DNA from 4 places in the Streptomyces ferrugineus genome. Region 1 is predicted to be linked to each of the others. Evidence: riboswitches for the same ligand, from Rfam matches in the RefSeq annotation. Region 1 holds a riboswitch; each other region holds the start of a gene.

Region 1 (6,895 bases):
CGGCGTTGCCCTGGGCATCGCCCTGGCGACGGGTGCGGCCACGGCCGCGTCCGCCGCGGCCGCACCCGCCCACCAAGTCGCCGCCAAGGCCGCGATCGCCCAGGCGAGTCCGAGCCACGGCGACCACGGACACGGCCATGGCCATGGCCACGGTCATGGTCACGGCCACCACGACGGAGGGTGTAGCGGCCTCCTCGTCCTCCTCTGCAACTGACGGCCGGCCCGCACGGGCAGGCACGACGGCCCCGGTTCCTCCCATGAGGTCCGGGGCCGTTCCGCGTCACAGGGTTGGGATCAAGGCGGTGTCAGGACGGAATCAGGGCGGATTCAGCGACTGTCGCGCTTGGCCGCCTGCGCGTCCTCCGCCACCTTGAAGGCGATGCCGTCGAGGATGTCGTGCTCGCTGACCACGACCTCCTCGGCGCCGATCCGCTCCATGACGGCGAGCAGCACCAGAGCGCCGGCCCCGATGACGTCGACCCGCCCCGGGTGCATGGAGGGCACGGCCGCACGCTCGGCGTGGGTGGAGTGCAGCAGCCGGTCGGTGATCTCGCGGACCCGGCCGAGGGTGACCCGGGAGTGGTGGATGCGCGTCGAGTCGTACTCGGGCAGGTCCTGGGCGATCGCCGACACCGTGGTGACGGAACCGGCGAGCCCCACCAGCGTCCGGGCCTCGCGCAACGGCACACTCTCCTCGGCGAGATCCAGGGCGGCCTCGACGTCTTCCCGTATGGCCGCGATCTGTTCCTCGGAGGGCGGGTCGGAAACCGCGCCGTCCCGCACGAGATGCCGCTCGGTCATCCGCACACACCCGACGTCCACGGAGCGCGCCGCCCGCACATGCTCCTCGCCGACGACGAACTCCGTCGACCCGCCGCCGATGTCCACGACGAGGTAGGGCCGGTGCAGGTCCGCACGCCCCGTCAGTTCCCTGGTGGCTCCCGTGAAGGAGAACTCGGCCTCCTGATCGCCGGTGATCACCTCGGGCTCGACGCCCAGGATCTCCATGACGCCGCGCACGAAGTCGTCCCGGTTCTCGGCGTCCCGGGAGGCGGACGTCGCGACGAAGCGCAGCCGTTCGGCGCCGTGCTCCTTGATGATCGCCGCGTAGTCACGGCACGCGGCGAAGGTCCGCTCCAGCGCCTGAGGGGCGAGCCGCCCCGTACGGTCGACGCCCTGGCCGAGCCGCACGATGGTCATACGCCGGTCCAGATCGACGAGTTCGCCCGTGACCGGGTCGACATCGGCGACGAGGAGCCGGATGGAGTTCGTACCGCAGTCGATGGCGGCGACGCGGGTCATGGGGTGCCCTTCCGATGTGCGGGACTGTCTTCGAGCTGTGTTTGAGGACGAGGCCCTTCAGGGGCCGATCTCGGTCGGCACCACACACGGCCCCTTCAGCCACCACTCCGGCAGCATCGCGATGGCCTCGTCCCCCAGCGGATTCACCCCCGGCCCGGCGGCCAACGAGTGCGCCACCAGCACATGCAGGCACTTCACCCGATCCGGCATGCCGCCCGCGCTCGGAAACCCGGTCAGCTCCTCGATCTCGTCCCGCCGCCGGATGTAGTCCTCATGCGCGGAGCGATACGCCGCCGCCAGCTCCGGATCGCTCTCCAGCCGCGCCGTCATCTCCTTCATCACCCCGTTCGCCTCCAGCGTCCCGATCGCCGACGACGCCTTGGGGCACGTCAGGTAGTACAGCGTCGGGAAGGGCGTGCCGTCGGGCAGCCGGGGCGCCGTCTCGACCACGTCCGGCTGCCCGCACGGGCACCGGTGCGCGATGGCGCGCAGCCCGCGCGGGGGACGGCCGAGCTGCTGCTTGAACGCCTCGACGTCCGCGTCGGTGGGCTCGGTGCGCGGGGTGGGCGGCGGGGGCGATTGCATGCCTGTCTTTCCGTCGTTCTCTTCGTTCGGTTCTCACTGGTCGGCGGCGTCGGCCTTGTCGACCCCGTCCCAGATGTTCGCGTACCAGGGCCGGTCCGCCTCGCTCTGGTCGGTCCGCGACTTCTTCGCCGCGTCCGGGTCGACCACGATGAAACCGGTCTCCCCGGGCATCACATAGTGCAGCCGCTGCCGGATCTGCTGCTCGGCGTACGCGTCGTCCTGCCAGCGCGCCTTGAGGTCGCGCAGCTGCTCGACGCGCCGGGCGGCCTCCTCCCGCTCCCGCTGCATGTCGGCGATCTCGGCGCGCTGGGAGACGTACTGCCTCATCGGGTAGGCCAGCGCCACGACGAGGGAGCAGACCACCAGCGCGAGCAGCGCGGCGCGGCCAGTGAGCCGGGAGCGCCTGGCCTGCCGCTTGGTCTGGGAACGGTAGACACGGGCCGCCGTCTGCTCGCCGAGCAGCCGGATCCTGGTCGCGGTGGAGAAACGGTCCCGGTCCTTGACGGCCATCGGCTCTGCGCCTCCCCTTTCACGTGCGTACGTCCCCGCACACGGTACGGGACCGAGTACGGGGACGTACGTACGACGCTGCTCTAAGGCCTGTCTCAGCCCTTGAAGCGCGGGAACGCGCTACGGCCGGCGTACACCGCCGCGTCGTCGAGGATCTCCTCGATGCGCAGCAGCTGGTTGTACTTGGCGACGCGCTCGGAGCGGGCCGGGGCGCCGGTCTTGATCTGGCCGCAGTTGGTGGCGACGGCCAGGTCGGCGATGGTGACGTCCTCGGTCTCGCCGGAGCGGTGGGACATCATGCACTTGAAGCCGTTGCGCTGGGCCAGCTCGACGGCGTCCAGGGTCTCGGTCAGCGAGCCGATCTGGTTGACCTTGACCAGCAGGGCGTTCGCGGAGTTCTCCTCGATGCCGCGGGCCAGGCGCTCCGGGTTGGTGACGAACAGGTCGTCGCCGACGAGCTGGACCTTGTCGCCGAGCTTCTCGGTGATGGTCTTCCAGCCGGCCCAGTCGTCCTCGAACAGCGGGTCCTCGATGGAGACCAGCGGATAGGCCTCGACCAGCTCCGCGTAGTACTCCGTCATCTCGGCGGCCGAGCGGTCCTTGCCCTCGAAGGCGTAGGAGCCGTCCTTGTAGAACTCGGACGCGGCGACGTCGAGCGCGAGGGCGATCTGCTCGCCGGGGGTGTAGCCGGCTTCCTTGATGGCCTCGAGGATGAGGTCGAGGGCCTCACGGTTGGAGCCGAGGTTCGGGGCGAAGCCGCCCTCGTCGCCGAGGCCGGTGGCCAGGCCCTTGCTCTTCAGCACCTTCTTGAGGGTGTGGTAGACCTCGGTGCCCCAGCGCAGCGCCTCGGAGAAGGACTCCGCGCCGATCGGGGCGATCATGAACTCCTGGATGTCCACGTTGGAGTCGGCGTGCGAGCCGCCGTTCAGGATGTTCATCATCGGCACCGGCAGCAGGTGCGCGTTCGGGCCGCCCAGGTAGCGGAAGAGCGGCAGGTCGGACGCCTCGGAGGCGGCGTGGGCGACGGCGAGGGAGACGCCGAGGATGGCGTTGGCGCCGAGGGAGCCCTTGTTGTCGGTGGCGTCCAGGTCGAACATCGCCTGGTCGATCAGGCGCTGCTCGGTGGCGTCGTAGCCGACCAGCTCCGGGCCGATCTGCTCGATGACGGCGAGGACGGCCTTCTCGACGCCCTTGCCCTGGTAGCGGTTGGGGTCACCGTCGCGGAGCTCGATGGCCTCGAAGGCGCCCGTCGAGGCGCCGGACGGAACGGCGGCACGACCCGTGCTGCCGTCGTCGAGGCCGACCTCGACCTCGACCGTGGGGTTGCCTCGGGAGTCCAGGATTTCCCGGGCTACGACGACGTCGATGGACGGCACGAGCATCTCCTTCTGGGATGTGACGCGGGTACGCAGTGCGCGGTGCGTACTGCGAGACGAGCCTAACCGGCTCCGGGCGTCAGACCAGTGGTCGACCGCCCCGTGGACAGAATCGAGAGTAAATTGTTTCCGAACGGAACAAAAACACCGCCCGCGATGCGGGCACAAAAAAGCCCCGCCCCGGCGCGTACGGGGGAAGACGCACCGGGGCGGGGAGTTCGTGAGGGACGGGGGGTGACCCTCACGACACCTTCACTATGAGGTCCACGGATGTGAAGGCGCTGTGGTTCACCTGTCGGCCGCGTGTTTCCGCCGCCGCCGGCCCGCCCCCCGCACCTTCCTCTTACTTCAGGTGCAGCTGCTGACCCGGGTAGATCAGGTCCGCGTCCTCGACGATGTCCTTGTTCAGCTGGAAGAGCTTCTCCCAGCCGCCCTTGACGTCGCGCTCCTCGGCGATCGAGCTGAGGGTGTCGCCCTTGACGACCTTGTACTCGCCGTCGCCCTTCTTGACCTTCTTGCCGGTCGGGGTGGTGACGGTCTTGGTGCTCTTCTTGGCGGCCGGGCGGTCCGTGGAGCGGGAGGCCGACTGCTGCTCGGTGGAGCGCTCGGTGCTCTGCGAGGAGCCGCTCGCCGAAGAGCCGCTGTAGGCGGCGCTGGACAGGCCGGTGCCGCAGTGCGGCCAGGCACCCTTGCCCTGGCCGGCGAGGACCTTCTCGGCTATCTCGATCTGCTGGGCCTTGGTGGCCTGGTCCGCGGTGGAGGCGTACGCCGTGCCGCCGTACGCGGCCCAGGTGGAGGCGGAGAACTGCAGACCGCCGTAGTAGCCGTTGCCGGTGTTGATCGACCAGTTGCCGCCGGACTCGCACTGGGCGACGGCATCCCACTCGGACGCGGTGGCGGCGGAGGCGCTGCCGGCCGCCATCAGCGGGGCGGCGACGGCGGCGGCACCGGTGACGCCGACGACGGCGATGGCGCGAGCGGCCTTGGACGGACGACGGTGCTTGCCCTTGCTGGAAAACAGCATGGAGAGATCCCCTCACCGACGCCTGCGAGGTGAGCTGTCGGGTTCGGGCCGGTTGAGTTGCCCGGCCGCGCACCGCTGGTGTCCAGTGCGCGACTTCACCCCAAGCCGATTCCGGCCGTGCGGCCCCGAAGGGCCTCAACTGCCGGACCCGGCGCAAACCTTGGGTCCCCCGCTCCTGCCTACGGCGCTTTACGCGACGACTGTTCCCGTACGGCCGCCGGCAGGATTCGGCGTGACGGCTGTCGGGGCTCGCTCTGGTGGCGAGCGATCACGACCGTAGACACGCGATTCGCGGAATTACAAAGACGATCAGGGCTTCTGAGATCTATCTCTCACTGCTTTCAAAGCGGACATTAGCCGCGAAACATGACGCCAACTGCCGCCGCCTTTCGCCCTGTTCGACCGTTATTCGACGGGGACGTCCAGGGTCTGACCGGGGAAGATGTGGTTCGCGTCGGACCCGATGGCGTTCTCGTTCGCCTTGTACAGCGCGCGCCATCCGCCGTCGAGGTCAAGGGAGTCGGCGATCGAGGCGAGAGTGTCGCCCGAGCGGACCTGATACGAGGCATGGCGGCCGGAGGACTTGGTGGCCGCGTCGTCGGCCTTGCCCTCGTCGGCGCTGGGTCCACGATGGCGACCGGAGCCGGCCGCCGGAGCGTCGACCGCCCCGGTGTCGACGAGACCCCAGGAGCCCGCGTCCTGCCCCGGGTTGTCCTGATTGTCGTCCTCGGACGCCTCCACGGGAGAGCTGTCCGGCGACTGCGAAGGGGTTGATTCGGGCGACTTGTCGGACTTCGAGGATTTGTCATCCCGAGACGGAGAAGGTGTGGAATTCTCGGGCGATTCGGATGAATCGTCAGGCGTGCCGCTCGGCGAGCTCAAGGGGTCGTCGGATGGGGTGGACGCATCGGAGGAGTCGGATTCGCTCGACGAACCGGATGAATCCGAAGAGTTGGACGAGCCTGACGACCTGGACGAATCAAGCAAGCCGGATGATCCGGACACCTCGGAGGGTGAGTCCTCCGCCACACCGGTGTCGAGGTCGATCGCCCCGGACTTCTTGGTGAGCCCGTTGAGCACCGCACAGGTGCCCCAGGGGGCGGTGCCCTGGTCCGCGAGGATCTCCTGGGCCACGGCTATCTGCTGGGAGCGGCTGGCCAGATCGGGGCTGGCGGCGTAGTCGAGGCCGCCGTACTTCTCCCAGTCCTCCTGGGTCAACTGGAGCCCGCCGTACTGTCCGTTGCCGTCGTCGGCGCTCCAGGAGCCGCCGCTCTCGCAGTCGGCCACCTTGTCCCACACGGTGGCTTCGGCGGCGCTCGCGCCCGTGGCGCCGAGCAGCGGGATGGCGATTGCGGACCCGGTCACTCCGGCCGCGACGAGAAGAGCCGGAGCCTGACGGGGGCGACGGTGACGACCGTTCCCGGAGAGCATGCGGGGACCTTTCACGAGACAGCTGTGACCGCGGCGCGTGAAACCTGGCGCCGTCGTTGATCCGTGAACGTATAGGCAGACGATCACTTGTCACAAGTTAATGCCGCGCAGATCACGTGAAGATCACAGACATGAGTGCGTGTCATGTTCGCCGGGGTGGACGCACTCACCCAACTGGGGTGAACTCCACCGGAAGCGTACGCAGTCCGCGCATGATGAGCCCGCCGCGCCAGCGCAACTCGGCTGGATCCACCGCGAGTCGCAGATCCGGCAGCCGGGTCAGGAGTGTGGCGAGGGCGGTCTGGCCCTCCAGTCGGGCGAGCGGGGCGCCCAGACAGTAGTGGATGCCGTGGCCGTAGCCGAGGTGCTGGTTGTCGCGGCGGCCGAGGTCGAGGACGTCGGGGTCGGCGAACCGCTCCGGGTCACGGTCGGCGGCGGCCAGGACGACGAGGACCGGGTCGCCCGCTGCGATGTCCTGCCCGCCGATGGTGAGCGGTTCGGTGGCGAACCGCCAGGTGGCGAGCTCCACGGGGCCGTCGTAGCGCAGGAGTTCCTCCACTCCGGTCTCGAGGAGGGCGGTGTCGTGGGCGGCGAGGGAGGTCTGCAGACGGGTGCGCTGCTCGGGGTGGGTGAGCAGGGCGTAGGTGCCGTTGCCGATCAGGTTGAC
Region 2 (6,895 bases), 8.1 Mb from region 1:
CCCTGGCCTGGCCGCGTCGCCGACGGGCCTCGACCAGCTCGCGGGCCAGCATCGCGGTCGTCCAGGCGGCACCGCAGGCCAGCAGCAGGGTGAGGGCGGCCGCCCAGGCCGGTGTGGCCGAGAGGTCGTACGCCTCCGTCACCGGCGGCGGCGCCGGGGCGAACAGCTGGGCGCGGACCGTGCCGAAGGCGGCGGCGGTGCCCAGGGCCAGGGCCGTCAGGCAGCACAGCAGGACGGTGGCGACCAGGCACTGCCACACCCAGAGCGCCACCACGGGTTCCCGTTCCGGCCAGGCGGCCCGGGTCAGCGCCCGGGGGACGGGCAGGGCGGCCGTCAGGGCGACGATGCTCAGCAGGAGCATGCAGACGGTCATGCCGAGGTCTCCGGATCCTGGACGGGGGAGGTGCGGGAGTGGCGGTGCGGGGCAGCGGGCCGCGAACGCCGATCCCGGCTCGCCTCCCACCGCCAGCCAGTATGACGGTGACCGCCTCAGGAGTCAGGGGGAAGGACTCGCCGAATACCCCGTCACGGCCGTCTTCCCAGACGACAGCCGAAGCGCCCTGCACGCGCACCACACCGCGAACCACCGGGCAGCAGCGGCGCGTTGGCCCCGGCGGCCCCGGTCTCACCCCGACACGATCCGCCCCGTGACGTCCCCCAGCCCCACCCGGACCCCACCGGGCCCCGGTGCCCAGGCGGACAGCGTCACCACGTCGCCGTCCTCCAGGAACGTCCGCTTGCCGTCGGGGAGTTCGAGAGGGTCCCGACCGTTCCAGGTCAGCTCCAGCAGCGAGCCGCGCTCGCGTTCCGTGGGGCCGCTGACCGTGCCGGAGCCGTACAGGTCGCCGGTGCGCAGGGAGGCGCCGTTCACGGTCATATGGGCGAGCTGCTGGGCGGCGGTCCAGTACATGGTGGAGAAGGGCGGCTCGGCGATCACATGGCCGTTGACGGCCACCGAGATACGCAGGTCGTAGCCGCCGGGCTCGGTCTCGGAGCCGGAGTCGTCCAGGTAGGGCAGCAGGGGGTGGGTGCGCTCCGGCGGTGCCACCCGCGCCTCCTCCAGCGCGTCCAGCGGGGTGATCCACGCCGACACCGACGTGGTGAAGGACTTGCCCAGGAAGGGGCCGAGGGGGACGTACTCCCAGGCCTGGATGTCGCGTGCCGACCAGTCGTTGAGCAGGCACAGGCCGAAGACGTGCTCCCGGTAGTCGCCGAGCGCCACCGGCCTGCCCATCCGCGACGGAGTGCCGACCACGAAGCCGACCTCGGCCTCGATGTCCAGGCGGACCGACGGGCCGAAGACCGGCGCCGGATCGGTGGGGGCCTTGCGCTGGCCCGAGGGCCGCACGACGTCGGTGCCGGACACCACGACCGTGCCGGAGCGGCCGTGGTAACCGATGGGCAGGTGTTTCCAGTTGGGGGTCAGGGAGTCCGCGGCGTCGGGGCGGAAGATCTGGCCGACGTTCCGGGCGTGGTTCTCGGAGGCGTAGAAGTCGACGTAGTCCGCGACCTCGAAGGGGAGGTGCAGGGTCACGGAGGAGAGGGGATGGAGGAGGTCCTGGACGGCCTCCTGGTGTGCCGGGACCGTCACCCAGGCCGTCAGCGCGCGCCGTACGTCCGACCAGGTGGTGCGGCCGGCCGCGAGCAGGGGGTTCAGGGAGCCCTGGGCGAGCAGCGGGGCGTACGGCGAGCCGAGCGCGTAGGCCGCTTTGCCCGCGTCGAGGACGTGGTCGCCGAGCCGGACGCCGACCCGTCGCGCGGAGTCCGAGCCGGGCAGGGAGAAGACGCCGTACGGAAGGTTGTGCGTGCCGAAGGGGTCGCCCTCGGGGAGATCGAAGGGGGGCATGGGGTACTGCCTCACTCTCATCCGCTCCGTATGCCATGTGGTCGGGCCACACGTTACGGGTGAGCCGCCGGTCTTGGGCAGTGCGGCGCCCGCGTCGCCGAGCCCGGTGAATCAGCAGGTCGGCGTGGCTTTGGGCGCATCGGTGGCCGTGACATCGCCCTCGGGGAGCCCGCCACGCCTTCGCTGAGGTGAAATCGCAACAAACGAAAGGAAGTTGTACGCGTGGAGACAGAAGCGGAACCGGAACAGGTGTCAACAGATGTGAACACAGCAGCCGTCCGGTTCAGGTCGAGTCGTTGGGGCGTCCTGTCCGTATTCTCTGATCATGGCAGCACCCATCGCATATTCACTCATCGCCACTGACCTGGACGGGACGTTGCTCCGCGGTGACGACACGCTCTCCGATCGGACCCTCGAAGCGCTCGCAAGGGTGGCGGTGGCCGGTGCCCAGCACCTCGTCGTGACCGGCAGGCCGGCGCCCAGAGTGCGGCCGTTGCTCGACGTCCTGGGCAGCAGGGGGCTCGCGGTGTGCGGACAGGGCGCGCAGTTGTACGACGCCGGCGCGGACCGTCTGCTGTGGTCCGTGACGCTGGACCGGGAGCTGGCGGAGACCGCGCTCGGCAAGATCGAGGCCGAGGTGGGGCAGGTGTACGCGGCCGTCGACCAGGACGGCGTCGACGGGCTGACGCTCATCGAACCCGGGTATCTGATGCCGCACCCCACCCTGCCCGCCGTGCGCGTGATGCACCGGGACGACCTGTGGTGCGAGCCGATCAGCAAGGTGCTGCTGCGCCATCCCAGCCTGTCCGACGACGAGTTGGCGGCGACGGCGCGTTCGGTGGTCGGCTCCCTGGCGACGGTCACCATGTCGGGGCCCGGCACCGTCGAACTCCAGCCATGCGGCATCACCAAGGCCACCGGTCTCGCGCTCGCCGCCGAGCATCTCGGTCTCGGTCCGCGCGACACCGTCGCCTTCGGTGACATGCCCAACGACATCCCCATGTTCGACTGGGCGGCCCGCGGTGTCGCGATGGCCAACGCGCATCCCGAACTCAAGGCGATCGCCGACGAGATCACCCTCTCGAACGAGGACGACGGCATCGCCGTCGTCCTCGAGAGGCTCTTCGCGGGCAGATTGGTCGATTTCGCCCCATAGGGGCGACCTGGGGCGATAGGTCCGGTGAGGGCCTAGTACGGGCCGTTCACGTTGTCGATCGAGCCGTAACGCGCGGCCGCGTAGTTGCACGCGGCCACGATGTTCGCGACCGGGTCGAAGGGGTCGTACACCGTTCCCGGCACGTGGTAGCTGGCGAAGGTGGGGTCGATGACCTGGAGGAGGCCCTTGGACGGGGTGCCCGCCACGGCGTTGGAGTCCCAGTTGTTGATGGCCAGCGGGTTGCCGGAGGACTCGCGGAGGATGTTGCGGTGAATGCCCTCGTACGACCCGGGAATTCCGTTCTGCTGCATGATGTCCAGCGCGTTGCGGATCCAGCCGTCGAGGTTGTTCGGGTACGACTTCACGGAGGACTGAGTGGCCTTGGCGACGCCGGACTGCTTGGCGGGCGCGGACGCCTTGCTCGGTGCGGACGCCTTCTTCGTCGCGCGGACCTTCAGGTCCATGCCCGGGTGGATCAGCCGCGGGTCGTCGCCGATGACCTTGCGGTTGTCCTTGTAGAGCTGCTTCCAGCCGCCCCGGGCGTCGTAGCGGTCCGCGATGCCGTAGAGCGTGTCGCCCTTCTTCGTGGTGTACGTGACGGAGCCGGGCTTGGCCGCGGTGGGCTCTGCGGCGCCCGCGCCGGTCGCGCTCAGGAGCGGGAGGGCGAGGGCGGCGGTGCCGGTTCCGGCGATGGCGACGCGGCGGGTGAGCGGGTTGGTGCGGGGGCGGCGGTGCTTGCCTCGGGGCATGGCGCTGTTCCTCTCCGTCGCCTGCGAGGTGAGCTGTCGGGTTCGGGCGGGAGATGCCCGGCCGCGCCGCCGTGCGACGGTGCGACTTCACCCCTAGCCGGTTCGGTGCGCCATCAAGGCGTCCGGTCCGGCGACTTACCTGGGTCCCCCGCTCCTGCCGTGCGTGTGTGAGTTGCGTCGATGGATGACTCGGGCGGCGGCAGGATTCGGCGTCCGCCCGACGAGCGGGAACGTATGCGAGAGCATATGCCCGGAACAAGTGCCATGGCTGCCTGACGTGCGGATTGACCATGGTCTGAGGGGAATGGAGCGCTTGATCCTTTGCGGTTGCCAAGTCTCAACTCGCGTTCGACGCAAGGGTGGAAGGGGGTGCGTCCGGCTGACCCCTCGGGCAGGCGTGAGTGACCCAATTCACTGGCGATCACAAGAATGGCAAATCGGGCAATGCCTCCAACTCGCCTTTAATCGGCTGTCCGTGGAGTCCGTTTTTCCCGTGTCCGGAGGAAAACGACCTCTTCGCCCTCCATGTAGATGAGTGATGGGGGAGTTCACGCCGAGCGGCGCCGGCTGCTCCGCTTCCTCGAAGGCGGCCAGGGTCAACACCGAGGTCTCCTCACCCACTTCGCACTCCAGGCGCACCGAGTGTGCGTCCTCCTCCCGCCGGTGTTCGCGCCCCTGAGTGTCGACTACGAGGACGGAACCTCCCCTGTAGTGCACGTCGTTGTCATGGTGATCGTCCGTGGAGCAGAGGGTGACGATCGCCTCGACGAGGCGGGTCCCGTACGGGGCGGGACGCGCCGCAGGTCGTGGTGAGTCGTCTCGTAGGGGAAGGACGTACGGATGCGCATGAGCGGGATCCCCGTCCGGTCAGTGCACCTGGTGCGTCGTGCGGCGCGGCCAGGGCGCCGCGGCCATCACGGCGAGCCCGGGCGTGGCCGATATGCCGGAGGCCTCCAGGAGGGCGTCGCCGAGGCCGAGCAGCGGGTGGGAACCCACGATCCACCAGACGGGCATGAGGGGGGCGTCGGAGGAGTGCCCCGAGGTCGGCGGTGCCCCATGTGGGCCCACAGTGCGACGACGGCGGCGGTGGCGGCGAGGCCCGTGACGATCAGGCGGGTCGTCCGGCGCGACGGGGGTCCTTCGAGGGTGCGGGAGTCCGGGGCCGGCGCGAAGGGGGCGGCATGCTTCCGTCCGGCCGGATGACGGCGCCCGGCGAAGACGCCGATGTTGATCGCCATGCAGTAGAGCGCGAAGCCGGTGTCGCGGCGGTCGTCGTCCGTGCGGTAGAGCTTGCCGACCAAGGTGGCGACGTTGGGCTTGAGGAGGCCGGTGCCGGCGCTGATCAGGCCGAGGCCTGCCCGGGTCATGGCGGCGGCCGGCACCGCCATGGCGTAGTGGCCGCAGGCGATCAGGTCCGACCGACATGCCCATACCGCCGTGGGCCACCGTGTCGGCGAAACAGAGCACCAGGATGGCTGCATGCCGAGGGACGAGAAGGGGGACGAGGAGCGCCCCCAGTCGTCGCCAGGAGTGGGCCCGCTCCCGGCTTCACCATCGACTTCGGTTCGGGATACGGACCGCTACTTCCCTATAAGTCGATGCTTATCCGGCCTTATCAGGTGATCAAAAAAATACCGGCCGTGATCCGATACCGCCTGTGGTGGACGGGTGGGCGGCATCGGTGATCGAAACGTGACCGGATACGCTGACTTGAGTGATGGCAGCGACCTATCGACAAACCGTGTAACCGCCAGTAGACACCAGCAGACAGGAGACCCCTCGTGACCGTCGTCGGGCCGTTCGGGCTGAGCGTGCGGGACCAGGCTCTGGAAGCCGATGTCCAGGCCGGATTGGCGGCTGTCGAGGAGGGATTGCTCGAAGCCACCAAGAGTGAGGTCCCCTTCATCACCGAGGCCGCCCAGCATCTGGTGCGGGCGGGTGGAAAGCGCTTCAGGCCGTTGCTCGTGATGCTCACCGCGCAGTTCGGCGACCCGTATGCGCCGGGTGTCGTGCCCTCGGCGGTGGTGGTCGAGCTCACCCATCTGGCGACGCTGTACCACGACGACGTGATGGACGAGGCGGCCGTACGGCGCGGGGTCGACAGCGCGAACACCCGCTGGGGCAACTCGGTCGCCGTACTGACCGGCGACTTCCTGTTCGCCCGGGCCTCGCACACCCTGGCCGACCTCGGGCCCGAGGCGGTGCGGGTGCAGGCCGAGGCGTTCGAGCGGCTGGTCACCGGGCAGATCCTGGAGACCGCGGGGCCGCAGGACGGCCGGGACCCGGTCGAGCACTACCTGGATGTGCTGAGCGGGAAGACCGGGTCGCTGGTGGCGGTGTCGTGCCGCTTCGGGGCGATGATGTCGGGCGCCGACGAGACGGTGGTCGATGTGCTGACCCAGTACGGGGAGCGGCTGGGGGTCGCCTTCCAGCTCGCGGACGACGTACTGGACATCGCGAGCGACTCCCACGAGTCCGGGAAGACGCCGGGGACGGATCTTCGTGAGGGCATTCCGACGCTGCCCGTGCTGCGGCTGCGGGAGCGGGCCGAGCGGCTGGGGCTGGCGGAGGACATCGCGCTGTGCGAGCTGCTGGACTCCGATCTGAACGACGACGCGCGACACGCGGAGGCACTGGCCGCGCTGCGGGCGCACCCCGCGTTGGAGCAGGCTCGGCGGGACACGGTGCGGTATGCCGAGGACGCGCGGGCCGCGCTGGCGCCGTTGCCGGATGTCGATGCCAAGGCCGCGTTGATGGAGCTGTGCGACGCGGTGGTGCATCGGGCCGGCTAGGGCTTTTCGCCCCCGTCGGCCCGGCCGCGAACGCGGTCGGCATAGTGGCGCACGTCACAAAGTTGGACTGAGTCCAAACTGAGATCGTCTCCGTACCCATGCCCAGAAGCTGACGCAGGGGGCGTCAGCCGCATTACGGGGAGAAAACAGAATCATGGGTATGAAGACGACGTTCTCGAAGCGCCATAAGAGCCTGATCGTCACCGCCGTCGCGGTGGCCGCCGCCGGCGGTGTCGCCGCCACGGTGATTCCCGCCTTCGCCGCCGGAGGCAGCCGCGCCGACCACGCGGGCCACGCCGGAGGCGACACGCAGGGGATCGTGAGCCAGAGCGCTACCGCCGAGGGCGGCACC
Region 3 (6,895 bases), 620 kb from region 1:
CACACCCCGGGGCAGGGAAATCTGCTCAATCTCGCCGATCAGAACGGGCTCACCAACATCCGCGTGGCCAACGGCGACGCCATCATCCTGCTGCGCGAGATGCTCGGCCCCGACTCCCTCGACGGGCTGCGCGTCTACTTCCCCGACCCCTGGCCCAAGAAGCGCCACCACAAGCGCCGACTCATCCAGCCCGAGTTCCTCAGCCTGGCCGCGACCCGGCTGAAGCCCGGCGCCCTGGTGCACTGCGCCACCGACTGGGAGCCGTATGCCGAACAGATGCTCGAAGTGCTGACCGCGCACCCCGGCTTCGAGAACACCCAGGCCGACGGCGGTTTCGCGCCCCGTCCGCGGTTCCGGCCGCTGACCCGTTTCGAGGGCCAGGGACTGGACAAGGGTCATGTGGTGAACGACCTGCTCTTCCGCCGCGTACAGCGGTAGGAGCAGCGGACAGAACATCGCGAAGAACAGCAGCGATCAGCAGCTATCAGCACCGATAGACACAGCACCGACAGACACCCGATACACATCCGATACACACCGATACGCACCGTTCCAGACAGCAAACCCCCATCGGCGCCCGTGCCCTCCCCTCGCGCTGCTGCGGGCGGCGCCCCTGCCTCGTTAGGGTCAATGCCGTGGCCACCTGCCCCCCGTACCCGACGCAGCCCACCGGTCCCACCGGCGGCGCACTGCGGCACGCGCACTGGTGGCAGAAGCGGTGGGTGCGGTACGGCGCGCTCAGCACCCTGCTCGCGCTCTCCGGGCTGGTCATCCTCGCCCTGGTGCGTGAGCAGACCGGCACCGAGGGGTTCCTGGTCGGGCTCGGGCTCGCGGTGCTGCCCGTGCCGCTGCTCGTCGCCGCGTTCCGCTGGCTGGACCGGGTCGAGCCGGGCCCGTGGCGCAATCTGCTGTTCTCCTTCGCGTGGGGTGCCTGCGCGGCGGCGCTGATAGCGATCGTCGCCAACAGCTTCGCGACCAGATGGATAGCGACCGCGACGGCCGATCCGTCGCATGCGGACACCCTCGGCGCGACCGTCATAGCGCCCGTCGTGGAGGAGATGGCGAAGGCCGCGGCCGTCCTGCTCGTGTTCCTCTTCCGACGGCGGGACTTCACCGGGATCGTCGACGGCGTGGTGATAGCGGGCGTCACCGCCACCGGTTTCGCCTTCACCGAGAACATCCTCTACCTCGGCACCGCCTTCGGCACCGACCAGCTCTCCGGCGACAGCGGCATCGCCTCCGTCACGGCGGCGACCTTCTTCGTCCGCGTGATCATGTCGCCCTTCGCGCACCCGCTCTTCACCGTCCTGACCGGCATCGGATTCGGCATCGCCGCCCTGTCCGGCGACCGGCAGCACGTGCGGCGTGTGCTGCTGCCCCTGCTCGGGCTGCTGCTCGCCATGGGCATGCACGCCATGTGGAACGGCTCCTCCGCCTTCGGCGAGTACGGGTTCTTCGCCGTGTACGCGGCCTTCATGGTGCCCGCGTTCGGGCTGCTGACCTGGCTGGTGATCTGGACCCGGCAGCGCGAGCTGAGGACCGTGCGCGAGGAACTGCCGGCGTATGTCGCCGCCGGGTGGCTGGCGCCGGGCGAACCGTTCGCGCTGGGCTCGATGCGGGACCGGCGGGTGGCCCGGCAGTACGCGCGACAGCGTGGCGGGCGCGATGCGGCACGGGCCGTGGCGCAGTACGAGGCGTACGCCACGTCGCTGGCGTTCCTGCGGCACCGGGGGCGCCGTGGGCGGGCCGGCGCGGACTTCGTCGTACGGGAACGGGAGTTGCTGCACGAGCTGTGGGGGCGCCGGGAGTCCGCGCGGCCGGCCCTGCAGCACGCGGTGGCCGCGCGGGCTTGGGCGGCGTACGGGTACGCGCCGCCCGCCCACTGGCAGCCGCCCGCCACCTGGCAGCCCTACGGGCACGGCTCCCAGCCGACGGCGCCGTACCCCGTGTACAACCCGTACCGGTCGTAGGGACCACGGGTTCCGGGCGGTCCGGCACCGCCGGACCGCCCGTCGAGGTCAGGCCGACGCCGTCGTCAGCCGCTCCAGGTCCTCGTCCGTCAGCGTCAGCTCCGCCACTCCCAGCAGCGCCGGCAGCTGTTCCGGCGTGCGGGCCGACGCGATGGGCGCCGCGACCGTGGGCCGGGACGCGAGCCAGCCCAGGGCCACCGTGGCCACCGGGGCCCGGTGGGACCGGGCCACCTCCTCCAGCGCGGCCAGCACCCGTCGGCCCCGCTCCGTCTGCGCGTGCTTGGCGGCGCCCCGGGCGCGCGGGCTGTCCACCGTCGTACCGGTGCGGTACTTGCCCGTGAGGAAGCCGGACGCCAGGGCGTAGTACGGGACCGCCGCCAGGCCCTCGCGCTCGGCGAGGTTCTGCAGGGAGCCTTCGTAGGTGTCGCGGGAGACCAGGTTGTAGTGGGGCTGGAGGGCGACGTACCGGGCGAGGCCCTCACGGTCGGAGAAGGCGAGGGAGGCCGCCAGGCGCTCGGCGGAGATGTTGGACGCGGCGATGTGCCGCACCTTGCCCGCCTCCACCAGCTCGTCCAGCGCGCCGATGATCTCCTCGACCGGCACGTCCGGCTTGTCGAAGTGGGTGTAGTAGAGGTCGATGTGATCGGTGCCGAGGCGGCGCAGGGAGGCCTCCGCGGCAGCCTTGATGTTGGCCGCGGTCAGGCCCTGGAAGTCGGGGTGCTGGCTGACCTTCGTGGCGATCACGACGTCGGAGCGGTTGCCGCGCGCCTTGAGCCACTTCCCGATGATGGTCTCGGACTCGCCGCCCACGTTGCCCTCGACCCACGCCGAGTAGGAGTCGGCGGTGTCGACGAAGTTGCCGCCCGCCGCGGTGTAGGCGTCGAGGACGGCGAAGGACCGGTCCTCGTCGGCGGTCCAGCCGAAGACGTTGCCGCCGAGGCAGAGCGGGTGGACCTCGAGGTCGGAGGAGCCGAGCTTGCGAAGAGAAGTCATGTTCTTCGCCAACCCTCGTGTCAGAAGCCGGTATTCCGCACACGCCGAAACCGGCAGTCCTGACGTCGGGGGGTCGCCGCCAGGACCACCGGGGATCGGAAGTCGATGCCCGTCGAGGGGTGTGTCAGGGGGTGAGGCCCTTGCCCCGCAGCCACGCCATCGGGTCGATGCCGTTCGAGCTGCCGTCGGGGTGCACCTCGAGGTGCAGATGGGCGCCGGTGACGTTGCCCGTCGCGCCCACGCGGCCGATGACGTCGCCGGTGTTGACCTTCTGGCCCACGCTGACGCTGATCGACGACTGGTGCGCGAACCACAGCTCGGTGCCGTCGTCCAGGGTGAGCACGGTCTTGTAGCCGTACGAGCCGTCCCAGCCGGCGAAGGTGATCGTGCCGGAGTGGATCGCCTTGATCAGCGTGCCCGTGGGGGCGGCGAAGTCCAGGCCCGTGTGGTAGCCGGAGGACCAGTAGGCGCCGGCCTGCCCGAAGGTCGAGGTGATGGTGTACGAGGAGGTCGGCAGCGTGTACTGCTTGGCCAGCTCGGCGAGGCGCTCGGCCTCGGCCTTCTTGCGGGCCTCCTCCTCGGCGGCGGCCTTCGCGGCGGCGGCCTTGGCCTCGGCCTCCTTCTCCGCCTTGGCGGCCGCGGCGGCGGCTTCCTTCTCGGCGGCGGCGACGGCGGCCGCGGCGGCCTTGGTGTCGATCTGGTCCTGCTGGAGCTCGGCCTGCGCGATGATCCGGCTGCGCAGCGCCTCGCCGGCGTCGGAGGTGCCCTGCGTGGTCTCCTCGGTGGCCTCGCCCACGGTGCTGAGCGCGGTGCCGGCGTCCTCGGCGGGAGCGGCGTCGTCGTCGGAGATCAGGGGCAGGTCGGGGATGGTGATGGCGACCGGCGGCTTGCCGCTCTGGGCGCTGGCCATGCCGCCCGCGCCGACGGCGGCTATGACGCCGACGCCGAGAACCGTGGAGCTGCGGGCGAGTCCCCCGCCGCGCTGCTTGCCGACGCGATGCCTGCCACGTGCCGGGCGAATGGACTCCGCGGTGGGGTTCCACTCCTCGAACGGGCCCTCGTCGGTGCGGTAGCGGTCGTAGCCGAAGGTGTCGGTGCTGCGCTGACTCGGCACGAACGGGGCTTGCGTAGCAGGCCTGTTGGACGCCACGTGGGCGTACTCCTTTCCTTCCTTCTCGCCTACCGGGTTAGCTGACGGGTTCGGAGCAGGAAGGTCTCCTACGCGCGTATACCAGTCGTGGGTTCACGACGGCATCCGCGCGATTCACCCCAGGGTGGTGGTTCCCCGGCTCCCTTGCGGGATTCGGCGCGTGCGCACGGAGCCGACTCTTGTGACGGCTGGGACGACCGCGCTGCGTTATCGAACGTTAATAGACGCGGGGTGCGGATTCCAAGCTGTTCCGCTTGATCATTAACTATTTTCGCCTGGACTTACGGGTCATCAACGGCCTAATTCGGGCGAGTTGGCCTGGACTCAGGAGTCACACAGGTATTGACGGTGTGTCAGTTGTTATGCGGAGGGCGGTCGACCGATCACCTCGGGTGACAACGATCAAGGTCGTCGTACGGCCATGAGGGCCATGTCGTCCGCCATGCCGCCCGCGGAGTGCCGGCGCGCCTCCGCCGCGAGCACGCCGAGCAGCGCGGCCGGCTCACGCCGGGCGTTGGCGCGCCCGGCGAGTCCCGCCTCGGGGTCGTAGAACCGCCCCTTGTCGTCGCGCGCCTCGGACAGCCCGTCGGTGTACAGCAGCAGCGTCGCGCCGCCCGGGAAGCCGGCCTCGTCGGCCCGGTCGGGCCAGGCGCCGAGCTCGCTCATGCCGAGCGGCAGCGCGGGTTCGGTGGCGGGCAGCGGGCATACGGTGCCGTCGGCGTACAGCAGCAGGGGCGGTGGGTGCCCGCGGTTGACGAGCCGTACGGTGCCGTTGCCGTGCGGCAGTTCGGCGAGCACGACGGTGGTGAACCCCTCGCGGGAGTCGACGCCGTCCCGCCTCGTCCGCTCCCGCGCCAGCGCCCGCTCCAGCCGCTGCGCGATCGCCTCCAGGGTGGCCTCCTGCTCGGCGGCCTCCCGAAAGGCGCCGATGACGACGGCGACGGCCCCGACCGCGCCCATTCCCTTCCCCTGCACGTCGCCCACGACCAGCCGCACCCCGTGCGGACTGTCCTGCACGGCGTACAGATCGCCGCCGATGGAGGCGCCCTCCTGCGCCGCCTCGTACCGCGCCGCGATCTGGAACCCCCCGATCCGCTCGGCGGGTTCCGGCAGTACGGCGCGCTGGGCGGCCTCGGCGATCTCGCGGACCGAAGCGAGGCGTTCGTCACTGCGGCGGACGAGGAGGTTGATGAGGACGGCGAGGACGGCGACGACGCCCACGGTGACCAGCTCGGTGATCACCGCGGCCCGCGCGAGCCCGCCGTGCACGATGCGGAGTACGCACAGCAGGGTGACGGCCACGACACCCGTGACCACCGTGCCGCGCAGCGAGTAGAGCGGGGCGGCGACCAGGGGCGCGGCGGTGAAGAAGGGGGCGCCGGTGAAGGCGGTGGGCGTGGCGTGCTCGTACCCGGCTCCGGCCGCGATCAGCAGGGCGGGGAGCAGCCGGACGAATCGGCGTACGTGTGTAATCCGCCCTTCCTCCACCTCACCAGGGTTGCCGAAGCGGGGGCGGGGAGCGAGTGCTGGGAGCCGACCGGAGGAGCGGAAACACTCAGGGCCGGAACTGATCTGATCAGTTCCGGCCCTGAGCCTTCAGTAGCGGGGACAGGATTTGAACCTGCGACCTCTGGGTTATGAGCCCAGCGAGCTACCGAGCTGCTCCACCCCGCGTCGGTGACTCCATAGTACGCCATCCGCAGCCCCCGAAGCACACGCCTTTCCCTGCCCCACGACTGACCAGCCCATTTCCCCCCACCGAAGGCAGCCACCCACGGCACAACCACCCCTCTCCAGCACCGGCCCACTGCCTTCCAACGCCGGCCCGCGCAATCCAGCCCGTCCGGCGTTTGAGGACAAGGCCCCTTCAGGGCCGGAGCGGGGTCTGGGGCGGCAGCCCCAGTGGGGTCGAAGGGGCAGCACCCCTTCAGGATGGGACGGGTAGGGGCGGCGGGGGCGAGACACACCCGGCGTCAGCGCAGCAGGTGCGCGTTGGGCCCCTTCGCCCGCCCCTCGTACTCCGGCAGCACCAGCACCTCCACACCCTCCCCCGCCAGCACCCCACTCCCATCGGCCCTCACCACAAACGTGTCCGGCTCCCGCCAGGCCGTCACCACCCGCCGCACCCCCGCCCCGAGAATCAGCCCCGCACACGGCACCGGCCGCGACGCCCGCCGAGTACAAGGCTCCAGGCTGGTGTACACCGTCGCGGCCCCCAGCCTGGGATCCCCCGGCGCGATCTTCGCCAGCGCCGCCTCCTCCGCGTGCACCACCGGATCGCCGCCCTCCCTGGAGTACCCGCGCGCCAGCTCGGTCCCGTCGGCCGCCACCACCACCGCCCCGACGCTGAACGCCGTCTCCGACGGCGGGCACTGCGCCGCCAGCTCGCACGCCAGCGCCAGCCAGTGCCGATCCGCCGCGACGGGCAGCCCGCCGGTGCCGGGCGCCGTCGGCTCGTAGCGCATCAGCACCACGTCCTCGATCCGCCGCGCCTCCAGCAACCGCAGCCGCCCGCCCTGATATCCCCCGGGCCCGAACAGCCGCGGCGCCTTGGGATCCCCCACGAACAGCGGCGCCAGCACCAGCTGCACCTCGTCCGCCAGCCCCTGCTGAAGCAGCTGCGTGTGGATCGTGCCGCCGCCCTCGACCATCAGCCGCTCGACCCCGCGCACCTCGCGCAGATGCGTCAGCAGCCCGCGCCAGTCCAGCTCCGGCCCCAGCGCCACGACATCCGCGGCGACCGGCGCCCGCCGCAACCGCTCCGCGCCCTTCTCCGTCGTAT
Region 4 (6,895 bases), 6.4 Mb from region 1:
CGTGCGGGTGCAACTTACCCATGACCTCGCCGACGACGCGGGCGCACTTCACATAGCTGCGGTCGGGGCGCAGGCCCATCTCGTTCATCTGGTACACGATGCGGCGATGCACCGGCTTGAGGCCGTCGCGGGCGTCCGGCAGGGCCCGGGAGTAGATGACCGAGTACGCGTACTCGAGGAAGGAGCCCTGCATCTCGTCGACGACGTCGATGTCGAGGATCTTCTCCTCGTACGAGTCGTCGGGCGGCGGGGTCTTCGTGCTGCGGCGGGCCATCGCTGCCGGCTCCTTGCTGAGGCGTGGACGGATCTGACGCGGACCATTGTGGACCGAGGCACTGACAACCACCGACCAGGATCCGATGTCGGGCCTTCGGCCGGTGTCCGAGAAGTGTCGCCGACACTCGGCCCCACCGGTGACCGAGGGGTGCGATCGGGCACCAACCGGCCCGGCCGACACGGTGCTTGCCGCCGGGACGGCGTCCCGCCGGTCCAGGTTCCGCCCGTCACCGGAGAACCTCCACTCGGACCGGGCAGCGGCCGGTGAGTGGCCCGCAGGTGTCGTACGGGCCCCGAGGGCACAGGCGGTCGGCCCGGGTGGCATGGTGCTGGCTGCCGGGAGGGCGTCCCTCCGGTCCGGGTTCCGCCCGTCGCCGGAGAACCTTCACCCGGACCGGGCAGTGGCCGGTGAGTGGCCCGCAGGTGCCGTACGCGGGCTCCGACGGCCCGGGCGGTACGGTGCTTGCCGCCGGGACGGCGTCCCGCCGGGCCGGGTCCCGCCCGTCGCCGGAGAACCTCCACTCGGACCGGGCAGCGGCCGGTGAGTGGCCCGCAAGTGCCGTACGCGGGCCCCGAGGGCATGGGCACGCAGACCCGGGAGGCAAGCTCACGCCGCGAGATCGTTCACTCGCCGGAGTGATCGACATCCGCCCGCCGACACCGCGCGGCGCGGGCCCCGGCCGCGACGGGAGGCGGCCGTCGCCGATCCACCGCCCGGGCCGTACGACACAGCGCCGCCCCGCCCTCATCCCCCGCTCTCCACCCGAGGCGTTCTGACCGGGAACTTCGCCGACCCTTCGGACGCTGCATACAGTGGCAGGAACTGAGCGCGAACCCGCTCGGCACAACGCAGTGCACGCGACCGGAAGGACACCTTGCCCATGGGTCACACGGCCACACCGGAGGCACAATCCGGCGGCCTCACCGCGACGGAGCACCGCCTGGCCAACGGCCTGCGCGTGGTGCTCTCCGAGGACCACCTCACGCCGGTCGCCGCGGTCTGTCTCTGGTACGACGTCGGCTCCCGCCACGAGGTCAAGGGCCGTACCGGACTCGCCCACCTCTTCGAGCACCTGATGTTCCAGGGATCGGGGAGCGTGAAGGGCACGGGTCACTTCGAGCTCGTCCAGGGCGCGGGCGGCTCGCCGAACGGCACCACCAGCTTCGAGCGCACCAACTACTTCGAGACCATGCCCGCCCACCAGCTCGAGCTCGCGCTCTGGCTGGAGGCCGACCGCATGGGCAGCCTCTTGGTGGCACTCGACCAGGAGGGCCTGGACAACCAGCGCGACGTCGTCAAGAACGAGCGCCGTCAGCGCTACGACAACGTCCCGTACGGCACCGCCTTCGAGAAGCTGACCGCGCTGCTGTACCCCGACGGACACCCGTACCACCACACGGCGATCGGCTCGATGGCCGACCTGGACGCGGCGAGCCTGGAGGACGCGCGCGCGTTCTTCCGCACCTACTACGCGCCCAACAACGCCGTCCTGTCCATCGTCGGCGACATCGACCCGGACCAGACGCTCGCCTGGGTCGAGAAGTACTTCGGCAGCATCCCCTCCCACGACGGCAAACCGGCACCGCGCGACGGCTCCCTGCCCGACACCATCGGCGAGCAGCTCCGCGAGGTCGTCGAGGAGACCGTCCCCGCGCGCGCGATGATGGCCGCCTACCGCCTCCCCCATGACGGCACACGCGAGTGCGACGCCGCCGACCTGGCGCTGACCGTCCTCGGCGGCGGCGAGTCCTCCCGCCTGTACAACCGGCTCGTCCGGCGCGACCGTACGGCTGTAGCGGCCGGCTTCGGCCTGCTGCGCCTGGCCGGTGCGCCCTCCCTGGGCTGGCTGGACGTGAAGACCTCCGGCGACGTCGAGGTCCCCGTCATCGAGGCCGCCGTCGACGAGGAGCTCGCCCGCTTCGCCGCGGAGGGCCCCACCGCCGAGGAGATGGAGCGCGCTCAGGCCCAGATCGAGCGTGAGTGGCTGGACCGGCTCGGCACGGTCGCGGGCCGCGCCGACGAACTGTGCCGGTACGCCGTCCTGTTCGGCGACCCGCAGCTCGCGTTCACCGCCGTCAAGCGCGTCCTCGACGTCACCGCCGAGGAGGTCCAGGCGGTCGCCGAGGCCCGGCTGCGTCCCGACAACCGCGCGGTGCTCGTGTACGAGCCGGTCGCCGGCGAGGCCGAGGAACCGGAAGCCGCCGCCACCGACGGCACCACCGACGAGAACGAGGAGTCGGCGCAGTGACCGAGCTCGCCAGCATGGAGTTCCACCCGCAGCCCCAGGCCGGCGCGCCCCGGCCCTGGGCGTTCCCGGCACCCGAGCGCGGCAAGCTCGACAACGGCCTGACGGTCCTGCGCTGCCACCGCCCCGGCCAGCAGGTCGTCGCCGTGGAGGTGCTCCTGGACACGCCCCTGGACGCCGAGCCCAAGGGCCTCGACGGCATCGCCACGATCATGGCGCGCGCCCTGTCCGAGGGCACCGACAAGCACACCGCCGAGGAGTTCGCCGCCGAACTGGAGCGCTGCGGCGCCACCCTCGACGCCTACGCCGACCACCCCGGCGTCCGCGTCAGCCTCGAGGTGCCCGTCTCCCGCCTGCCCAAGGCGCTCGGCCTGCTCGCCGACGCACTCAGGGCACCCGCGTTCGCCGACGCCGAGGTCGAGCGCCTGGTACGCAACCGGCTCGACGAGATCCCGCACGAGCTGGCCAACCCCTCGCGTCGGGCCGCCAAGGAGCTCTCCAAGGAGCTGTTCCCGCCGACCTCGCGCATGTCCCGCCCGCGCCAGGGCACCGAGGACACGGTCGCCGGCATCGACTCCGCGGGCGTACGCGCCTTCTACGAGCGGCATGTACGGCCCGCCACGTCCACCGTCGTGGTCGTCGGCGACCTCACCGGCGTCGACCTCGACGCCCTGCTCGGCGACACCCTGGGCGCCTGGACCGGCTCCCCGGGCGAGCCGCGCCCTGTCCCGCCGGTGACCGCCGACGACACCGGTCGCGTCGTCATCGTCGACCGCCCCGGCGCCGTCCAGACGCAGCTGCTGATGGGCCGGATCGGACCCGACCGGCACGACCGCGTGTGGCCCGCGCAGGTGCTCGGCACCTACTGCCTCGGCGGCACCCTCACCTCCCGTCTGGACAAGGTGCTGCGCGAGGAGAAGGGCTACACCTACGGGGTGCGCGCCTTCGGCCAGGTCCTGCGCTCCGCCCCGGACGGCACGGGCGCGGCCATGCTCGCCATCAGCGGCTCCGTCGACACCCCGAACACCGGCCCGGCCCTGGACGACCTGTGGAAGGTCCTGCGCGGTGTCGCCACCGAGGGGCTCACCGACGCCGAGCGGGACTTCGCGGTGCAGAACCTCGTCGGGGTGGCGCCGCTGAAGTACGAGACGGCCGCGTCCGTGGCGAACACGCTGGCGGACCAGGTCGAGCAGCACCTGCCCGACGACTACCAGGCGACGCTGTACCAGCAGCTCGCCGCCACCGGCACCGTCGAGGCCACGGCGGCCGCCGTGAGCGCCTTCCCGGTGGACCGGATGGTGACGATCCTGGTCGGCGACGCGGCCGAGATCCGGGAGCCCGTCGAGGCCCTCGGCATCGGCGAAGTCACCGTGGTGGCAGCCGAGTAGAGGACGAGCCCGCCGCCGGACGGCGGCACGCGCGCGTAGGGGCCCTGGTGACGCGAGAGTCACCAGGGCCCCTTTATGCCCGAATTGAGGAGAGGTTGCCTGTCTGGCCTGTGGGATGCGCTACAAAAACCCTGATCCGTTTGGGGATTGAAAGGCGCCCCGCTTAGCGTCTTCCGGGCTGTCCGTCAGGCAGTGCGCCGCACCCGCGGCACCGGACAGCCATCGCCGAGTCCCCGTACGGCGCGAGCCAGGGGAGCCGGGGACCCACCCGAAGTCCCTGGGGTGAATCGGACGCCCGCGCAGCCGCGAGGGGGTCCGTAGGAGACCTTCCTGCTCCGAACCCGTCAGCTAACCCGGTAGGCGAGAAGGAAGGAAAGGACCAGCCACTACATGGCGTTCACCTGCGCCACCGGGAAGAGTCGCCCCACCGGGAAGCATCGCCGGCCCAGCCGGTTCGAGCGCTCCACCGCCCGCGCGGCCGGCGTCGCCGCGATCACCGCCACCGGTGTCATGGGCACCCTGGCGGCCCCGGCGCTCGCCGCCGAGCCCGCCGCGGAGCAGACCGGCCTCATCCCCGTCATCACCGTCGACAACTCGATCGCCGACCAGCTCGACGCCCAGGCCGCCGCCCAGGAGCGGGCCGCCAAGGAGGCCGCCGCCGCGAAGCAGGCCGCACAGGAGGCCGCGCGCCTCAAGGCGGCCGAGCAGGCCAAGCAGGAGCGCGAGGCCAAGGAGCGCGCCGCCCGCGAGGCCGAGCGCAAGCGTCTGCTGTCCTACGTCGCCCCGATCTCCGGCTCGTACATCTCCACGGGCTACAAGTCCGGCGGCGCCGTCTGGTCCTCCGGCAGCCACACGGGCGTCGACTTCCACGCCGCCAGCGGCACCGCCGTCCAGGCGGTCGGCTCCGGCACCGTCGTGGAGGCCGGCTGGGGCGGGTCGTACGGCAACAACATCGTGATCAAGATGAACGACGGCACGTACACCCAGTACGGCCACCTGTCGTCCATAGGCGTCTCGGTGGGCCAGACCGTCACCCCCGGCCAGCAGATCGGACTGTCCGGCGCCACCGGCAACGTCACCGGACCGCACCTGCACTTCGAGGCCCGCACCACGTCGGAGTACGGCTCCGACATCGACCCGGTCGCCTACCTGCGCTCGCACGGCGTGAACGTCTGACGCCCGCACCGCGCCCGCGCGAAGCCCCGGCTCACCGAGCCGGGGCTTTCGTCCTTTCCGGGCGATCTCCTGACCAAAAAATATCCATGGATTCCGGTCCGCCGTCGGAAATTCCGGCCGGTTGCCATAGAGTCACTGGGAACACGTCATTCGTCGACGTTTCACGGGGATTAAGGCGGAGGTCGCTCATGCGTATTCCGGCGCATTCGGTGTGCACGGCGATTCGGGACGACATCGTCGCCGGTGTCTACGAGCGCGGCAGCCGGCTCACCGAGGAACTGCTCGCGCGCCGCTACGGCGTCTCCCGCGTCCCCGTGCGGGAGGCCCTGCGCACCCTGGAGGCGGAGGGCTTCGTGGTGACCCGGCGGCACGCGGGCGCGTGCGTCGCCGAACCCACCGAGCAGGAGGCCGCCGACCTGCTGGAGATGCGCACCCTCCTGGAGCCGCTCGGCGCCGCCCGGGCCGCCCAGCGGCGCACCGAGGCCCATCTGAAGGTCCTGCGCGGCCTGGTCAGGCTGGGGCAGGAGCGGGCCAGGCGGGGAAACAGCGACGACCTGCGCTCCCTGGGCGGCTGGTTCCACGAGACGCTGGCCCAGGCCTCCGGCAGCCCCGCCATGACCTCGATGCTGACCCAGCTGCGGCACAAGATCGCCTGGATGTACTCCGTGGAGGCGCCGGTCAACCCCGTGGAGTCCTGGACCGAGCACGGCGCGATCGTGGACGCGGTGGCGCGCGGCGACGGCGAGCGCGCCCGCGCGATGACGGCGCTGCACACCGAGCGCGCGCTGTCCGCGCACCGGCTGCGGTTCGGCTCCGGCGGTGAGCGCACGGAGCGTGTGAGGAATTCGCAACATGCCGTAAACATGCCGAGCCTGCGGCATTAACACAGGCGCCGTATACAAAGAGGAGTTATTCGGCGACGGTGAATTTCCGCTGCCCTTTTTCGGATCAGCTGCCACTGTGCCGTGAATTCCGGCGAGGTCCGAACGAAAACAGCGAAGCCGCGCCCGCCGGAAAGACGGACGCGGCTTCACCGCTTGCTTGCGGAGTCCCGCTCAGGTCGTTCAGACCGTCTCGGGCAGCTCCTCGAGGCCCTCGGAGACCAGCTTCGCCAGACGGTCGAGAGCGACGTCCGCACCCTCGGCGTCGGAGGCGAGGACGATCTCCTCGCCGCCCTGGGCGCCCAGGCCCAGGACGGCGAGCATGGAGGCCGCGTTGACGGGGTTGCCGTCGGCCTTGGCGATCGTCACCGGGACGCCTGTGGCCGTGGCGGCTCGGACGAAGATGGAGGCGGGGCGGGCGTGGAGGCCCTCGGCCCAGCCGACGTTGACGCGGCGCTCAGCCATGTGATGCTGCCCTTCGGTGTTCAGGGTTGTCTAGACCAGTTTCCCACACTCGTGAAGCATGCCGGAACGGGACGAACGTCCCCTCCCAAGTGACCGTCGGGTCGCGGCCTCGACCCGACGTGACGTCCTGAACAGACTGCCCCGCGCCGTTGTCGTACGCGAGCCGTACTCTGGGCCCCATGCAGAGCGCCTCGGACCGGCACGAGTACCCCGCCCACTGGGAAGCCGACGTGGTGCTGCGCGACGGCGGCACCGCACGCATCCGCCCCATCACCGTTGATGACGCCGAGCGCCTGGTCAGCTTCTACGAGCAGGTGTCGGACGAGTCGAAGTACTACCGCTTCTTCGCGCCCTACCCGCGACTGTCCGCCAAGGACGTCCACCGCTTCACGCACCACGACTTTGTGGACCGGGTGGGACTCGCGGCCACGGTGGGCGGCGAGTTCATCGCAACCGTACGCTA

What was found. A riboswitch is a leader RNA that binds a small molecule or an ion and turns the genes downstream of it on or off. The one in region 1 is predicted to bind cyclic di-AMP.
Region 2: linked by a shared signal. The riboswitch ahead of IM697_RS41135 (transglycosylase SLT domain-containing protein) and the one ahead of IM697_RS05485 (LysM peptidoglycan-binding domain-containing protein) in region 1 are both predicted to bind cyclic di-AMP.
Region 3: linked by a shared signal. The riboswitch ahead of IM697_RS02550 (M23 family metallopeptidase) and the one ahead of IM697_RS05485 (LysM peptidoglycan-binding domain-containing protein) in region 1 are both predicted to bind cyclic di-AMP.
Region 4: linked by a shared signal. The riboswitch ahead of IM697_RS33930 (M23 family metallopeptidase) and the one ahead of IM697_RS05485 (LysM peptidoglycan-binding domain-containing protein) in region 1 are both predicted to bind cyclic di-AMP.

What each region holds. Positions count from the first base shown of each region.
Region 1 is NZ_CP063373.1:1,149,607-1,156,501, reverse strand. Features, by position in the region: gene IM697_RS05505 (Ppx/GppA phosphatase family protein) at 328-1,302, opposite strand; gene IM697_RS05500 (DUF501 domain-containing protein) at 1,360-1,887, opposite strand; gene IM697_RS05495 (FtsB family cell division protein) at 1,921-2,397, opposite strand; gene eno (phosphopyruvate hydratase) at 2,493-3,773, opposite strand; gene IM697_RS05485 (LysM peptidoglycan-binding domain-containing protein) at 4,117-4,797, opposite strand; cyclic di-AMP (ydaO/yuaA leader) riboswitch at 4,802-4,994, opposite strand; gene IM697_RS05480 (LysM peptidoglycan-binding domain-containing protein) at 5,203-6,228, opposite strand; gene IM697_RS05475 (cytochrome P450 family protein) at 6,395-6,895, opposite strand, start outside.
Region 2 is NZ_CP063373.1:9,266,930-9,273,824, reverse strand. Features, by position in the region: gene IM697_RS41150 (M56 family metallopeptidase) at 1-373, opposite strand, end outside; gene fahA (fumarylacetoacetase) at 626-1,846, opposite strand; gene IM697_RS41140 (HAD family hydrolase) at 2,172-3,002, shown strand; gene IM697_RS41135 (transglycosylase SLT domain-containing protein) at 3,035-3,751, opposite strand; cyclic di-AMP (ydaO/yuaA leader) riboswitch at 3,757-3,941, opposite strand; gene IM697_RS45275 (hypothetical protein) at 4,619-4,765, opposite strand; partial or broken gene IM697_RS46060 (POT-type proton-dependent oligopeptide transporter) at 4,807-5,247, opposite strand; gene IM697_RS41125 (polyprenyl synthetase family protein) at 5,533-6,543, shown strand; gene IM697_RS41120 (CHRD domain-containing protein) at 6,704-6,895, shown strand, end outside.
Region 3 is NZ_CP063373.1:531,980-538,874, reverse strand. Features, by position in the region: gene trmB (tRNA (guanosine(46)-N7)-methyltransferase TrmB) at 1-438, shown strand, start outside; gene IM697_RS02560 (PrsW family intramembrane metalloprotease) at 636-1,970, shown strand; gene IM697_RS02555 (aldo/keto reductase) at 2,019-2,963, opposite strand; gene IM697_RS02550 (M23 family metallopeptidase) at 3,088-4,113, opposite strand; cyclic di-AMP (ydaO/yuaA leader) riboswitch at 4,125-4,282, opposite strand; gene IM697_RS02545 (PP2C family protein-serine/threonine phosphatase) at 4,516-5,601, opposite strand; tRNA gene IM697_RS02540 (tRNA-Met) at 5,714-5,787, opposite strand; gene IM697_RS02535 (dihydrofolate reductase family protein) at 6,087-6,895, opposite strand, start outside.
Region 4 is NZ_CP063373.1:7,593,086-7,599,980, reverse strand. Features, by position in the region: gene IM697_RS33945 (DNA gyrase/topoisomerase IV subunit A) at 1-274, opposite strand, end outside; gene IM697_RS33940 (M16 family metallopeptidase) at 1,158-2,525, shown strand; gene IM697_RS33935 (M16 family metallopeptidase) at 2,522-3,910, shown strand; cyclic di-AMP (ydaO/yuaA leader) riboswitch at 4,124-4,287, shown strand; gene IM697_RS33930 (M23 family metallopeptidase) at 4,301-5,086, shown strand; gene IM697_RS33925 (GntR family transcriptional regulator) at 5,275-5,970, shown strand; gene IM697_RS33920 (HPr family phosphocarrier protein) at 6,151-6,432, opposite strand; gene IM697_RS33915 (bifunctional acetate--CoA ligase family protein/GNAT family N-acetyltransferase) at 6,612-6,895, shown strand, end outside.